2 regions of the Agarivorans sp. QJM3NY_33 genome follow, and region 2 is predicted to be linked to the other one. Evidence: predicted binding sites of a transcription regulator. Region 2 holds the regulator's gene; the other holds the start of a gene.
What was found. The regulator sigma-54, encoded in region 2, starts transcription at its own class of promoters, with help from an activator protein. The targets are predictions, from matches to a motif close to GTTGGCACGNNNNTNGNNT.
Positions count from the first base shown of each region.

Region 1: the regulator sigma-54 is predicted to act here: its motif matches at 2,556-2,574, upstream of nifH (nitrogenase iron protein).

Region 1 is NZ_CP194039.2:2,723,636-2,731,729, reverse strand. It holds gene ACRRSY_RS12260 (ABC transporter substrate-binding protein) at 362-1,447, shown strand; gene nifH (nitrogenase iron protein) at 2,620-3,498, shown strand; gene nifD (nitrogenase molybdenum-iron protein alpha chain) at 3,544-5,001, shown strand; gene nifK (nitrogenase molybdenum-iron protein subunit beta) at 5,106-6,677, shown strand; gene nifT (putative nitrogen fixation protein NifT) at 6,741-6,953, shown strand; gene ACRRSY_RS12235 (NifB/NifX family molybdenum-iron cluster-binding protein) at 6,982-7,671, shown strand; gene ACRRSY_RS12230 (hypothetical protein) at 7,659-8,090, shown strand.
Region 2 is NZ_CP194039.2:4,227,902-4,235,995, forward strand. It holds gene ACRRSY_RS18945 (calcium/sodium antiporter) at 1-13, shown strand, start outside; gene ACRRSY_RS18950 (KpsF/GutQ family sugar-phosphate isomerase) at 52-1,017, shown strand; gene kdsC (3-deoxy-manno-octulosonate-8-phosphatase KdsC) at 1,017-1,568, shown strand; gene lptC (LPS export ABC transporter periplasmic protein LptC) at 1,565-2,122, shown strand; gene lptA (lipopolysaccharide transport periplasmic protein LptA) at 2,085-2,630, shown strand; gene lptB (LPS export ABC transporter ATP-binding protein) at 2,627-3,352, shown strand; gene ACRRSY_RS18975 (RNA polymerase factor sigma-54) at 3,404-4,909, shown strand; gene hpf (ribosome hibernation promoting factor) at 4,936-5,223, shown strand; gene ptsN (PTS IIA-like nitrogen regulatory protein PtsN) at 5,232-5,675, shown strand; gene rapZ (RNase adapter RapZ) at 5,702-6,559, shown strand; gene ACRRSY_RS18995 (HPr family phosphocarrier protein) at 6,546-6,815, shown strand; gene mgtE (magnesium transporter) at 7,053-8,094, shown strand, end outside.

The DNA.
Region 1 (8,094 bases), 1.5 Mb from region 2:
AACTCCCAACTCTTAGCTCCTAACGCGCCACCTATAACTGCAGTTAATATCGCCATCGGTAAACGTAAGTGAATAAGCATGATTTGAACTGAATCTTCACCAGAAATGGAAAGCCAAATAAAGTTAAAGATCGCTTTCAGCCCCCTTGTTGCATCAAGTATAGAGTGTCCAGAAGCAGTACTTTTTATTTTTTCTTAATATTCAATTGCTTAATGTTAATTTCTTGTCAATGTATTGCCTATTTTGTTTCAAATGCAAATGATGTTTATTTGCATTATCGTTAGCAAATGGATAGTGTGACGCAGTCTTCAAGGCAGTTCAGTATTAATCGGTTAGCAAAATAGATAAGGACTCATATAAAATGTACAAAATATTACTTGGCTTAATCGCAGTTATTTTTAGTCAGGTTTCGTTTGCAAAACTCACCACTGTCACGGATGTTATTGATCGTGAAGTCACTTTTAATGCCCCAGCGCAACGTGTAGTTGTTGGCTTTTATCCAGAAGACTATATGGCAATAGGTACTGAAGCGGCATTTGATAATGTTGTTGGGATGGCAAAATACATGTGGGAAACTCGCACTGAAAACTGGGAGTTATATGTAAAACACCGTCCTTCTTTAAAAAATATTCCTGATATGGGTCGAGTGGATACCAACTCTTTCTCTGTTGAAAAGGTCATAGCACTAAACCCTGATCTATTGATGCTAGCCGAGTGGCAATATAAAGCGCTGGGGAGTGAAGTATCACGCTTCGAGTCTGTAGGGATCCCGATTATCGTTGTTGATTACAATGCCCAAACCGTAGAGCGTCATGTTAAGAGTACTGAGCTAATAGGTGTTATTACTGGCCAGGAAGAGCGCGCAGCCAAAATTTCGAGTGAGTACCAGCAAAGTGTAGAGATGATCAACGCTAGGTTAAAAGAAGCCAACCTGCCTAAACCGAAGGTTTATACTGAATACGGAGGTGCCGGTGTGGAAGAAATTGGTTATACGTTTGGTAAAAACATGTGGGGTGCTATTTCCACAATGGCTGGCGCAGATAATATCGCAGCTCCTTATGTCGAATGGTGGGGAAAACTCAATCCTGAACAAATTATTGCCGCTAACCCAGACATTGTGGTTATCACTGGTTATGAATCTGGTCGAGCAAATAAAACAGCGATGGTTATGGGACAAGGAGTTGATGAAGAGTTAGCGAAGCAACGTCTTCTCGGCTATAAAAATCGCGATGACTGGACAACGTTAGCAGCTGTGAAAAACAATCGAATCTATGGTGCATATCACGGTGCGGTTCGGACGATTTTGGATGGTGCTATGATCCAATATTACGCCAAGATAATGTATCCGGAAGTTTTTAAAGATTTAGACCCAGTTGAGTATTACCAAAATTTCTATAAAAAATACCTACCTGTTCGTCCGAAAGGCACGTTTATGACTCATTTATAGTTGATTACTTACAAGTAACAATACGGGAGTCAGTGACTCCCTAACAAGATAGCTAGACAGCGATTCCTGTTTTAAAATGTCTTCTTATTTTTCCAGCGTAGAGCTTGTATTGAGAAAACGATCTAGCTTGGTGAGCGCAGCACCACAAAGAACACTCTTGGTTGCAAGTCCCAGAGTGTGAAGACGTTTTTGAGGAATCGAGGGGCGATTCAACATTGCAACGCGATGAAAACTATAACTCAATATGCTTAAACAAAAAGTTGGGAGAGACGCATATTCTAGGACAAGCAATGCTTGACCAGCCACCATGTTATAGGCCAAATTAAGAGAGTGTATTCCCCTCTAACGCTTATTTAAGTAAGTGCTCTACAGACACATTACTTTTATAAAAACTGATACACATACAATCAATCTAATATCAAATTTAGCCGTATTATCTTCATTGATAAAGATGGAATTGCTTACTGGCTAGTGATGAGAAAAGGTTGATCATGGTAACAAATAACTAGACTGTCATCCTAACTCTCCAAACACATGCTTGCGCTATTGTGAGCAATGATGCAGCAAGCCATTTATAGGATTTAGTCGTGATTTGTCAGAACGTGGGCAAAATCGAGTATGAGCGCCTATCCGTTATTGGTTGAGGATACCACCCCTTATATTAGGCGCTAGCGGTTTATATTGCTGTTAATGCTGTCGCCTATCGTTAGTGGGATGTGCCTGCGCATATCATTGAGTTAAGCCATAACCACGATAAACCGAGAACCACAGCTCTAAGTTTACTGCTGCAAGCATTGCACAATCTGTTGTGGTGTTTACTTAAGCAGCTGAAGCTGCTGGTTAGGTTCGATAATGACATTTAGCCCAGTGGCATGATCGAGCTGCATTTTATATTACTTGTCCTGAACATTTTCTCAATATTGAGTGATTTAATTGTATCTAAGTCATTTATTCATTTGTTGGGGGGCGCTCTGCAAGCACAATCATTCTTACAATGATTGTTGTGTAAGCGACATTGATGAGGGCTTTGTGGCACGCACTTGCGACAAAAACTTCTTAGTGATGATTTATTCTTGTTTTTATTCAATGACTTATGGTTTTTATTCCAGTTGGCTCGGTATTCGCAATAGTTACTGCGGGAACCGTTTATCAAGCTAAAGGAAGAAAATATTATGGCTATTCGTCAATGTGCAATTTACGGAAAAGGTGGTATTGGTAAATCAACTACTACCCAAAACTTAGTAGGTGCTTTAGCAGAAGCTGGCAAGAAAGTAATGATTATCGGCTGTGATCCTAAAGCGGATTCAACCCGCCTTATTTTACATGCAAAAGCGCAAAATACCATTATGGAAATGGCTGCTGATGCGGGTTCTGTAGAAGATATCGAATTAGAAGATGTACTTAAAGTCGGTTACGGCGGTGTTCGTTGTGTTGAGTCTGGCGGTCCTGAGCCAGGTGTAGGTTGTGCGGGTCGTGGTGTGATTACTGCGATTAACTTCTTAGAAGAAGAAGGCGCCTATGAAGAAGATCTCGATTTCGTATTCTACGACGTATTGGGTGACGTGGTTTGTGGTGGTTTCGCTATGCCTATTCGCGAAAACAAAGCGCAAGAAATCTACATCGTGGTATCGGGTGAGATGATGGCGATGTATGCCGCAAACAACATCTCTAAAGGGATTTGTAAATATGCTGCCACCGGTAGTGTTCGTTTAGCGGGTCTGATTTGTAACTCACGTAAATGTGACCGTGAAGATGAACTGATTGAAGCGCTTGCGGCCAAAATTGGTACTCAAATGATCCACTTCGTACCGCGTGACAACGTTGTACAACAAGCTGAAATTCGTCGTATGACCGTGATTGAGTACAACCCTAAATGTAATCAAGCCGATGAATATCGCGCCCTCGCCAATAAAATTATCAACAACGAGTTATTTGTCGTTCCGACTCCTGTGACTATGGATGAGTTAGAAGAGTTGCTTATGGAATTCGGCATCATGGACGCAGAAGACGAGTCGATCATTGGTCAAGTTGCTGAAGAAGTGACCGCCTAATCATTCACCAACCAAGTGATCTTATTGATGCTATAGGAGGCAGCAATGTCTAACAATAAAGCAGAAACTCAAGCGCTGATTGATGAAGTGCTAGAAGTTTATCCAGAAAAAGCCAAAGCGGATCGTAAAAAGCACCTCGATGCCAACGACAGTGGAACGGGTAGTTGTATTACCGCTAACCGTAAGTCGTTGCCAGGGGTGATGACTGCGCGGGGCTGTGCTTACGCGGGTTCGAAAGGGGTTGTGTGGGGACCAATTAAAGATATGGTGCATATCTCTCATGGTCCTGTGGGTTGTGGCCAATACTCACGCGCTGGCCGTCGTAACTATTATACCGGTTATACCGGGGTAAACAGCTTCGGCACCATGAACTTTACCTCTGATTTCCAAGAGCGCGACATTGTGTTTGGGGGCGATAAAAAACTTGCCACCATGATCGACGAAGTGGAAATGTTGTTTCCATTAGCGAGCGGGATTTCTATTCAATCAGAATGTCCTGTCGGGCTGATCGGTGATGATATCGAAGCGGTTGCTAAAACCAAAGGTGCAGAAATCGGTAAAACCATCGTGCCAGTGCGTTGTGAAGGTTTCCGTGGGGTGAGTCAGTCGCTGGGTCACCACATCGCCAACGATACTTTACGAGATTACGTCTTGGATAAGTCGGAAGGTAAAGAAGTCGCGACCACCGATTACGATGTGGCCATCATTGGTGATTACAACATTGGTGGTGATGCCTGGTCTTCACGGATCTTATTGGAAGAAATTGGTTTACGGGTCGTGGCGCAGTGGTCGGGTGACGGTACCTTACCAGAGCTTGAAAATACCCCTTCGGTGAAGCTTAACCTAGTTCACTGTTATCGTTCGATGAACTACATCTGTCGCCACATGGAAGAAAAATACGGTGTGCCATGGATGGAATACAACCTATTTGGTCCCACTAAGTGTGAAGAGTCCTTACGCGCTATTGCGGCCAAGTTCGATGAGAAAATTCAGGCCAAGGCTGAAGAAGTGATTGCTGGTTACAAAGCGCAATGGCAAGCCGTTGTCGACAAGTACCGTCCTCGCTTAGAAGGCAAAAAAGTCATGTTGTATGTGGGGGGATTACGTCCGCGTCACGTGATTGGTGCCTATGAAGATTTAGGTATGGAAATTGTTGGTGCAGGTTATGAATTTGGTCATAACGATGATTACAGCAAAACCGTTCCTGAAGTGAAAGATGCCACCTTAATTTACGATGACGTAACAGGTTACGAGTTAGAAGCATTTGCCGACAAACTGAAACCCGATCTGATTGGTGCTGGTGTGAAAGAAAAATACATCTTCCAAAAAATGGGGATCCCGTTCCGTCAAATGCACAGCTGGGATTACTCCGGTCCTTATCATGGCTTCGATGGGTTTGCTATTTTCGCCCGCGACATGGACATGACGCTGAACAACCCTTGTTGGAATAAGTTAACGCCACCATGGAAGGCGGATAAGACAGAAAATCAAGCAGCTGCTTAAGCGCAGTCTAGTTTGCTTAGCAAGGTCAGGATGAGTGCAACCGCACTTGAGTGTTTAACTCAATCCGTTAGTTCACAGATGAGTGGCGCGGAAGGAGATATAAAATGAGTCAATCAGTAGACGATATCAAAGCTGGCTACCCGCTGTTTCAGCAGCCAGAATATCAAGACATGATGGCGCGCAAACGTGCCGATCATGAAGAAGGCGTGAGTGACGAGAAGATCAAAGAAGTCTTTGAGTGGACCACCACTGAAGCGTACCAAGAGCTTAACTTTTCACGCAAAACCTTAACTATCGATCCCGCAAAGGCCTGCCAACCACTTGGTTCGGTATTATGTGCCTTGGGTTTCGAAAAAACCCTCCCTTATGTACATGGTTCGCAAGGATGTGTGGCTTATTTCCGCACTTACTTTAACCGTCACTTTAAAGAGCCAGTGGCTTGTGTGTCAGATTCGATGACCGAAGATGCAGCGGTATTTGGCGGTCAAAAAAATATGTACGATGGCCTTCAAAACTCCTTGGCATTGTACAAGCCAGAGGTGATTGCTGTTTCTACTACCTGTATGGCGGAAGTTATTGGTGATGACTTGAATGCCTTCATTGGTAATGCCAAGAAAGAGGGTTACATCCCAGAAGACTTGCCAACCCCATTTGCCCATACACCGAGTTTTGTGGGCAGTCATGTCACCGGTTGGGATGGCATGTTTGAGGGCTTTGCCAAGTATTTCACGGGCAAAAACATGGACGATAAGGTGGTCGCTAGTAATGGCAAAATCAACCTTATTCCCGGCTTTGAAACCTACTTAGGAAACTACCGTGTCATCCATAGCATGCTGCAGCAGATGGATGTTAATTACAGTCTATTGAGTGATCCTTCGGAAGTACTCGATACGCCAGCTGATGGCGAATATCGTATGTACGCAGGCGGTACACCGCTGGCTGAGCTAGAAGATGCACCAAACGCGATTACCACCATTTTGCTGCAACCCGATCAATTGGTGAAAACCAAGAAGTTTGTGGAAGGCGTTTGGAAGCATGAAGTACCTACACTCAATATTCCAATGGGCTTAGATTGGACCGATGAATTCTTAATGAAGATTTCTGAACTCACTGGCAAAGCGATCCCTGAATCACTGGCGACCCAGCGTGGCCGTTTAGTGGACATGATGACTGACTCGCATACTTGGCTACATGGAGTCAGCTTCTCTATCTATGGCGACCCAGATTACTTAATGGGTTTAACTAAATTCCTGATGGAATTGGGCTGTGAAATTAAACACATCTTATGTAATAACGCCGCAAAACGCTGGCGTAAGAAGATGGAAGCCTTGATTGCGCAATCGCCAACTACGGCCAATGCTGAAATTCACGTCGGTAAAGATCTATGGCATTTCCGTTCATTGGTGTTCACTAATAAACCTGACTTTATGATTGGTAACTCATACGCCAAATTCATCCAACGCGATACCAAAGCCAAGGGTGAAGAGTTTGAAGTACCCCTGATTCGACTGGGTTTCCCCATTTTCGATCGCCACCATTTGCATCGTAACACCACTTTAGGCTACGAAGGCGGCATGTATATGCTGACCACGCTGGTTAACGAAGTGTTGGCAAAACTCGATGAAGACACTTCAGAGATGGGTAAAACAGACTACGGTTTCGATCTGGTTCGTTAAACCTCGTTATCTGTATGAAGCAATGGCCGGTGCACTGCTCCGGCCATCTTAAGGAATCTAAGTATGCCAAATCTTATTATTAGTCGTGAAGCTTCCGGCGCGCTGCAGGCTTATATCGCCAAGAAAGACCTGGAACTGCCCATTCAAAATTTACAGTTTGAGCAAAGCGACCAGTGGGGCGGAGAAATCGAACTCAGTGATGGGAGTAAATATTACATTGAACCCGTTAATCCTGAGCCTACCTTGCCTAAAACCTTTCGTGCCCGTCGAGCCTAATGTTTAGTTTTATCATCAGGAGATAGTTATGAGCGTTTCAATGAGTGACCAGTTAGCCTTAAGGTTAGCCATGGCGTCGAAAGCGATGCCTGATATCGAATTAAAACAATTTGTCGATATCTTGGTGAAACACTGTGGTGAGCCGCTGACCGAGAAAAAGCTTCGTGCTTTAAGTCCCAAGGCTTTACGCGAAGTACTTCAGTCTTCAAGCGCTCATCTTGAACGCGGTCAAGTGAATCAAGTACATGCCATTTTTAGTTCGACTCAGATCAGTGCTATGCAACCACCAGAAGTGCCTGTGAGTCGCGAACTATCTGGATCGGTGCTGCAATTAGCCGTGAGCTCGAACAATTTGGAAGATATAGACGGCCATTTTGGCTCGTGCTTGCGATTTCTGATTTATCAGGTGAACTCACAGGGCTATCAATTAGTCGATGTGCGCCCGGTGGTGGAAAATAAAACTGGGGACGAACGGACCAGCTATTTGATCGAACTAATTGGTGATTGCCAATTGCTCGCGACCCTATCGATTGGTGGGCCAGCGGCGGCACGAGTTAGTCGTGCCGACATTTTGCCGCTGAAACAATTAACCCCGCAGCCCAGCCAGATTATTTTAGAGCGTTTGCAAGAGGTGATGCAGGCCCCTCCACGATGGTTACAACGCTTGCTCGATAAACAACAAGCAATACCTACAGAGGACTGTTTATGCACACTGTAACAAACAAAGACATGAAACAATGCGGCTGTAAGGGTGAAGCGCACGACCATCAACCCGAACATCAGCATGAGTGTCAGTGCCAGCAAGAAGGGGGAGAGCATACAGCCGAACATCAATGTGGTTGTACTTCAGGTCAAGGCGAAACCCAATTTGAAGCGCTGGATATGGCGATGCTCGGTAATTTAGTTCAGCGCCTCGCGGACCCAGCCACTTTTGAGCAAAAGTTGAGTTGTTTTACCAAGCATCATCCTGGCGTTCGGGTGATCGTGTGTAGTGAGGACGACATGGCAGAACGTGAACCGTTTATGGCCTGCGAACACTTTGACATATTTTTAATGGCTAACGGTATGGGGTGCGCCCGTATTACCGATAGTATTGAACTGGCCATCGGTGTAATTATTGCTATGCACGAAGAGTAGACCC
Region 2 (8,094 bases):
ATTCTCGGCTTAAGCGACTATTTTTATTCAGCATTATTTGAGGGAAATTGAGTGTCAATTGATTATATCGCCACCGCTAAACAGGTTTTAGAAATCGAAGCTTTGGGCATCGAAAATCTGCACCAATACTTAAACCAAGATTTTAGTGCAGCCTGTGAGTTAATCTTAGCGGGTAAAGGTAAGGTCATCCTTACCGGGATGGGGAAGTCGGGTCATATTGCCAATAAAATAGCCGCGACTTTAGCGTCGACCGGGACCCCAGCTTTTTTTGTGCACCCTGGCGAAGCCTGTCATGGTGATTTGGGCATGATATCCGCCGATGATATTGTTATTGCGCTCTCAAATTCTGGAGAGTCAGAAGAGATCCTCTCCTTATACCCGGTGTTCAACCGTATCGGTGTACGCTCAATTGCACTCACCAGTAACCCTCTCTCAAGTATGGCAAAATTGGCCGACTACCACCTGTGTGTTGCCGTTCCCCGTGAAGCGTGCCCTCTCGGCTTAGCGCCAACCGCTAGCTCTACCGCTACGCTCGTCATGGGAGATGCTTTAGCCGTGGCGCTACTCCAAGCTCGAGGCTTCACTGCCGATGATTTTGCACTATCTCATCCGGGTGGCAGTTTAGGCAAAAAACTGCTATTGAGTGTTCACGACATTATGCTCAGCGGGGAACAAATTCCTTTAGTTGTAGTCGAACAAACTATTCGAGAAGCACTATTTGAAATTACCGCCAAAGGTTTAGGTATGGTTGGCGTCGTCAATCAGCAGCAACATTTAGTCGGAATTTTTACCGATGGAGATTTACGCAGGATCCTAGATCAGCGTATCGATATTCATGAAACGCCAATTGGTCAAGTGATGACACACAACCCTAAAGTAATAGAAGATGATTGGTTAGCCTTTGATGCGCTTAAACTGATGAAGAAAGACTCAATTAACGGTCTATTTGTGCTCCATCAACAAACCGTAATTGGCGCTTTTAATATGCACACCTTACTGCAAGCAGGAGTCTATTAGTGAGTGTTGAAACGCCCTACGGTGCGGTCACCCAGCAAAACTACAGTTTAGCCAGAAATATAAAATTGCTCATTTGTGATGTCGATGGCGTATTCTCCGATGGTCGGATCTACCTCGGTAATGATGGCGAAGAATTAAAGGCCTTTCACACCCATGATGGCTTTGGTATTAAAGCATTACTCAATGCAGGTATTGAGGTTGCGATTATTACCGGCCGCCAATCAAATTTAGTCAGCACCCGCATGCAAGCTTTAGGTGTGCAGCATATATTTCAGGGCCAGCAAGATAAAATGCAAGCCTATCGACAATTACAACAAAAGCTAAGCTTAAGCCCCGAATACTGTGCCTATATCGGCGATGACGTGGTCGATGTTCCAGTCATGAATGCCTGTGCCTTAGGGGTTGCTGTATATGACGCCCATCCATTATGTAAACAAGCTGCCAAATTAGTGACTAAAACCGCTGGGGGTTATGGTGCAGTGCGGGAATTATGCGATTTAATTCTTCAGGCACAAGGACAGCTACAAAATGCTCAGGGCATGAGTATATGAATAAACCCACTTGGTTTTTTGCGGTTTTATTTATGGTGGCTTTGGTGCTTTGGCAGCTCAGCCCGTCAGATACCCAACAACTGACCGAAACTCGCGAAATCAATAAACCCAATTTTATTGCCGAACAGCTATACAGTGTTAGTTTTGGCGAACAGGGAAGGCCCCGCTATCGTATTTATGCCGAACAGATGGCGTATTTTGAGCAACTCAAGCACACCACTTTCAGCCAACCAAAAATCTTGGTATATCCCGATCCCAAACAACCTGTATGGCAAATCGTGGCCGATCAAGCTACAGTACAGCAGCAACACACGGTCATGTTAAATGACAATGTAGTAATTAAAAACTTGAGTCGCAGCAAATACGTTCGTGACTTAATTACAGACAGCTTGGAAATCGACCTGCAAAACGAAACCATGCATAGTGATAAACTCGTTACCGTTTATGGCCCATCCTACGAATTATATGGACGCGGAATGAACGGTGATTTAGCCAATGAAATAGTGACTTTATTAAATGATATCGAAGCGGTTTACCACAATCCACAAGAATAAATTAGCCTTTTTAGCAAGCCTGTTACTCATCAGTTGGGGGGCTCAAGCGCTTGAAGACGACTTCAATAAACAAATTGTCGTCGATGCCGACCGTCAACAGGTTAATATCAAAGAAAATCGCGTCACTTTTTATAGTAATGTCGTCGTGACTCAAGGCTCGATAAAAATGCGCGCCGAAGAACTGAGCGTTATCGGAAGTGAGCAAAAAGGCAGCGAAGTGATGATAGCAAAAGGCAAACCAGCCACCTTCTATCAGCTCTTAGATAATGGTAAGCCCATTGAAGCAGAGGCGAACGAAGTGCGTTACGATTTGAAGACTCAAACGCTTACGCTTACTAACAATGCACTGCTGAAGCAAGAAGAAAGCTTAGTCAAAGGTCAAATGATTAAATACAGCATTAACAAACAAGAAATGGTTGCTCAGGGCGACCAAAACAATCGGGTGACCACCATTTTCTTACCCCAACAACTCAACAAAGTTGCCCCCAAGGCCACGCCTCAACCATGAGTACCTTAATTGCAGAAAACCTTGCCAAAAGTTACAAGGGGCGCAAGGTCGTTAAAAACGTGAGTCTCAATGTTGAAACTGGAAAAATTGTCGGTTTATTAGGGCCCAATGGCGCTGGAAAAACCACCACTTTTTATATGGTGGTTGGTTTAGTCCCAAGGGACCAAGGGCGGATCCTAATTGACAACGAAGATCTGTCAAGTACCGCCATGCATACCAGGGCTCGCAAAGGCATAGGTTACCTACCGCAAGAAGCATCTATCTTTCGTCGCCTCTCGGTAGAAAAGAATATTTTAGCGGTCTTAGAAACACGTAAAGACCTCGATAAACAACAACAAATGGGCGCGCTCGATGACTTACTTGAAGAGTTTCATATTGGTCATATTCGCAAGAATTTAGGCATGAGTCTGTCGGGCGGTGAACGTCGCCGAGTAGAAATTGCCCGCGCTCTAGCTGCCGCACCTAAGTTTATTTTGCTTGACGAACCCTTCGCAGGCGTGGATCCTATTTCTGTTATCGATATAAAAAAAATCATTGAACATCTTCGTGATCGCGGTCTGGGTGTATTGATCACCGACCACAATGTAAGAGAAACACTAGATGTTTGTGAGCACGCCTATATCGTTAGCCAAGGCGAACTGATAGCCTCAGGAAAACCTGAGGAGATACTTAAAAATGAGCATGTGAAACGAGTTTATCTCGGTGAACAATTCAAGCTATAGTTAAAGTATGTCCTCAAACGCGATAATAAAAAGAAGGAACAGCGGTAATTAATGAAAGCATCTTTGCAGTTGCGTCTTGGTCAGCAATTAACCATGACCCCCCAGTTACAACAGGCCATACGCTTACTCCAGCTTTCGACGCTGGATCTGCAGCAGGAAATCCAAGAAGCTTTGGAGAGTAATCCTCTGCTAGAAGCAGATGAAGCGCAAGCAAATGACGCAGACTCGGCTGAATTTAAATCAGCCAGCGAGCAAAATAGTGATGCAAACAATAGCCAAACGGAGATCGATAGCAGCCAGATGGAAACTGGCGATGCGATTAGTCAAGATACCGTCGCAGACGATCTTCCGGTTGACTCAACTTGGGATGACATTTACAGCGCGAGCTCGGCTCCTGCCAGCTCTTCATCCGGTAGCAGCAGTGATGACAACGACATGTTGTTTCAAGGTGAAACCGTTGACTCCTTACAAGATCACTTGCTCTGGCAAATGCGCCTCACGCCTTTTAGTGAAATAGACCAAGCTATCGCCCTCGCCATCATCGACGCAGTCGACCAATCAGGTTACCTGACACAAGATTGTGAGCAATTACTTGAGGGACTACGTTCGATTGAAAATAATGATTTAGATGTCGAGTTAGATGAAATTGAAGCAGTACTTAAACGTATTCAGCACTTCGATCCAGTTGGTATTGCTGCCCGCTCTCTACAGGAATGCTTACTCATCCAATTAAGTCGTTTCAGCGAACAAACACCTTGGCTGAATGAAGCGAAAGACATCGTATCGAATCATATTGACGTATTAGCAAATCGAGATTTTCGTTTATTGGCCCGTAAAACCAAGTTAAAAGAGGAGCAGCTACGCGAAGTGATGCGGCTGATTCACACCTTAGAGCCAAGACCTGGTAATGCCGTCGAACCAAATCAAGCCCAATACGTAATTCCCGATGTCTCGGTGATTAAACGTCAAGGTCGCTGGGTGGTTGAACTCAATCCTGACGCGATGCCAAAACTACGCATCAATTCACATTATGCATCGATGACTAAAACCTCGACCAACGCCAACGATACCCAGTTTATTCGCAGCCATCTGCAAGAAGCAAAATGGTTCATCAAGAGTATTGAAAGCCGTAACGAAACCCTACTGAAAGTCTCTAATTGCATCGTGCATCACCAACAAGCTTTCTTTGAATATGGTGAAGAAGCCATGAAACCGATGGTATTGAATGATGTTGCCGAAGCGGTTGAAATGCATGAATCCACGATCTCTAGGGTCACGACTCAAAAATTCATGCATACCCCTCGCGGGATCTTCGAACTCAAATACTTTTTCTCTAGCCATGTGGCTACCGATGGTGGAGGAGAATGCTCCTCAACAGCCATTCGTGCATTAATTAAGAAACTGGTTGCTGCCGAGAATACCAGTAAACCACTCAGCGATAGTAAAATCGCTGATATTTTGGCAGATCAAGGCATCAAGGTGGCTAGGCGTACGATAGCTAAATATCGTGAGTCATTGGCTATTCCACCTTCTAACCAACGTAAGAGCCTTATTTAAAGGCCACTATAAAGGGGACGACATCTATGCAAATTAACCTTACTGGACACCACGTAGAAATCACTGAGTCTTTGAGAGAATATGTCCACACTAAGTTTACTAAGCTACAACGACGATTCGACCAAATTAATAATGTCCATGTTATTCTCAATGTCGAAAAACTGAATCAGATTGCCGAAGCCACTATACACCTAAATGGTGGTGAATTATTCGCCACTTCAGAACACGCTGATATGTACGCGGCCATCGATAGCCTCATCGATAAGCTCGATCGCCAAGTCATTAAGCATAAAGAAAAACTCACCAAACATTAGTCATAGTAATGCAAATAGATAAAGTACTAAGCTTGGACTGCACCCAAAGTGCAGTCCAATGTTCGTCAAAAAAACGAGCATTGGAATTGATCAGTGAACTAGTTGCGAAGCAACTCGACACCACATCTAAAAGTATATTTGAAAGTTTATTAAATCGTGAACGCATGGGCAGTACTGGCATTGGCCAAGGCATCGCGATCCCTCACGGTAGAATAGGCAATCAATACCATGCGACCGCAGTATTATTACGCTGTACTCCGGCGATTTCCTTTGACGCCATTGACAATCAAGCCGTTGATTTAATATTTGCCTTACTGGTTCCCGAAGACCAATGTCAACAACATCTAAATACTCTCGCTCAAGTTGCTGAAAAACTTAATGATAAGCAAATATGCAAACAACTTCGTACAGCACAAAGTGATGACGAATTATACACGATCATGATAGCCTAAGACTCTAATCGTTATTAGGGGTTATCATGGAACTGATTATCGTTAGCGGGCGCTCCGGTTCAGGTAAAACGGTCGCACTACGAGTATTAGAAGATTTAGGTTATTACTGTGTCGACAATTTACCAGTCGTATTATGGCGTCCTTTAATTGAACACCTAAAAAGACAGTACACCAAAGTCGCCATTAGCATCGATGTGCGAAATTTACCTGATGAACCCTCACCCATCGGTCAACTAATTCGCGATGAAGGCTCTGAGCTTAACCTATTAAGTATTTTTCTCGACGCGAAAGATGATGCACTGATCCGCCGCTACAGTGAAACTCGGCGGGTTCATCCACTGAGTCAAAACGACATGTCTCTAGCCAAGGCCATAGAATCTGAAACCGCCCTGCTCGCCCCCATTTCTCGCAATGCTGACCTAAGAATAGATACCTCGCGTTTATCCGTACATGAATTGAGTCAGCTCATTCGATCGCGAGTGACCGGAGAACAACAACAGCAATTAATTATGGTGTTTGAGTCCTTTGGCTTTAAAAATGGCGTACCCAATGATGCCGATTACCTATTTGATGCTCGCTTTTTACCGAACCCGCACTGGCAAGAAGAACTACGACCTTTATGCGGTCTCGATCAAGCGGTTAAAGATTATTTAGCCAAGCAGCCTCTTGTAGAGCAGTACATCCAGCAAATCGCTGATTTATTAGGATCTTGGCTGCCGCATTTAGAAGCCAATAATCGCGCCTATCTGACCATCGCAATTGGTTGTACTGGCGGACAACATCGTAGTGTTTATGTCGCCGAACAACTGGCTGAACACTTTAGTCAAAAACGTAAGGTGCAGCGGCGCCATCGAACTTTGGAACATAAACTTGAAACTCACTAGACAAGTCGTCGTAAAAAACAAACTGGGCTTACACGCTCGCCCAGCCACCAAACTGGTCGAATTGGTACAAGAATTTGAAGCTGAAGTAAGTATTATTGACGGGGAAAAAACCGCTTCGGCTGCCAGCGTGATGGGATTGCTGGTATTGGCAAGCGCTCAAGGCAATACCCTCACGATAATCTCTGAAGGTAACGATGCAGAGGCTGCTCTCGATGCCATACAACAACTCGTTGAAGCAAACTTCGACGAGGAATAACGCGAATTTATTGATGCAACTGCTACACTAAGTCCTGTTGCATTTTTAGTGAATATTTATATCGTAGCGGACAAGGCAGAGCCTATCGCGTAGAAACAGCACTGATGCAGGTACTCAAGCCGTAAACTGTGACACATGTTACCCAAAGGGTTCCGCTGAAAACCTTTGTACCATCCGCGACAGGTTCACCCGCTCTAAAAGCGTGGTTTAATCTTTACACGACTATAAGGACCGCTTATGCCTGAAGAGATGGAGTTAAATCCTAATCAACACAAACGCCTACAGGAGCTAAACCAAGCGCTCGATAGTGGTATGTTTGTGCATGTTAGGCGAATGCTTCATCAGATGCCGCCTTGTGATGTCGCTCTACTATTAGAATCTAGCCCTCCCGCAGGTCGAAAAGTATTATGGCAACTCACCGATCCGGAAAAGCACGGTGAGATCCTCGAAGAATTAAACGAAGATGTCATGGAAGGGGTACTCCAATTAATGGCCCCCGAAACCCTTGCTGCAGCGACCGAGGGAATGGACACCGATGATATCGCCTACGTGCTTCGCAGCCTACCCGATAGTGTCTATCAAGAGGTATTGTCGCAAATGGATGGCCAAGACCGCCATCGAGTCGAAGCTGCGCTCGCTTATCCAGAAGACACCGCTGGCAGTATCATGAATACCGACACCATCACCCTGCGGGCAGATGTCAGTATTGATGTTGTATTGCGCTATTTGCGGCTTAGGGGCGAACTTCCTGAAGCAACGGATGCACTTTATGTTGTCGATGAGAATGATTTACTACTCGGCGATATCCCACTATCAACCTTGCTCACCGTTAATCCAAGCGTCAACGTCAGAGAGGTAATGGATAGTAATGCTGAAACCATACCGGTCGCCATGGATGAAGATGACGTGGCTTCCCTGTTTGAACGCCACGACTGGATATCTGCCCCAGTAGTTGATGAACAAGGGCGCTTGTTAGGCCGAATTACCATCGATGATGTGGTGGATATTATTCGTGAGCATGCGGAACACTCGATGATGGGGATGGCGGGGATGGACGATGACGAGGATACCTTCGCCCCGGTCTTAAAAAGTACTCAACGGCGCACCGTCTGGCTAGCGGTGAATCTTTGTACGGCTTTAATTGCAGCGTCGATTAGCAATATGTTTGAATCAACGATTGAACAATTGGCAACGCTAGCGATCTTAATGACTATTGTTCCTAGTATGGGTGGCATCGCTGGCAATCAAACTTTAGCGCTCGTGATCCGTGGGCTTGCGG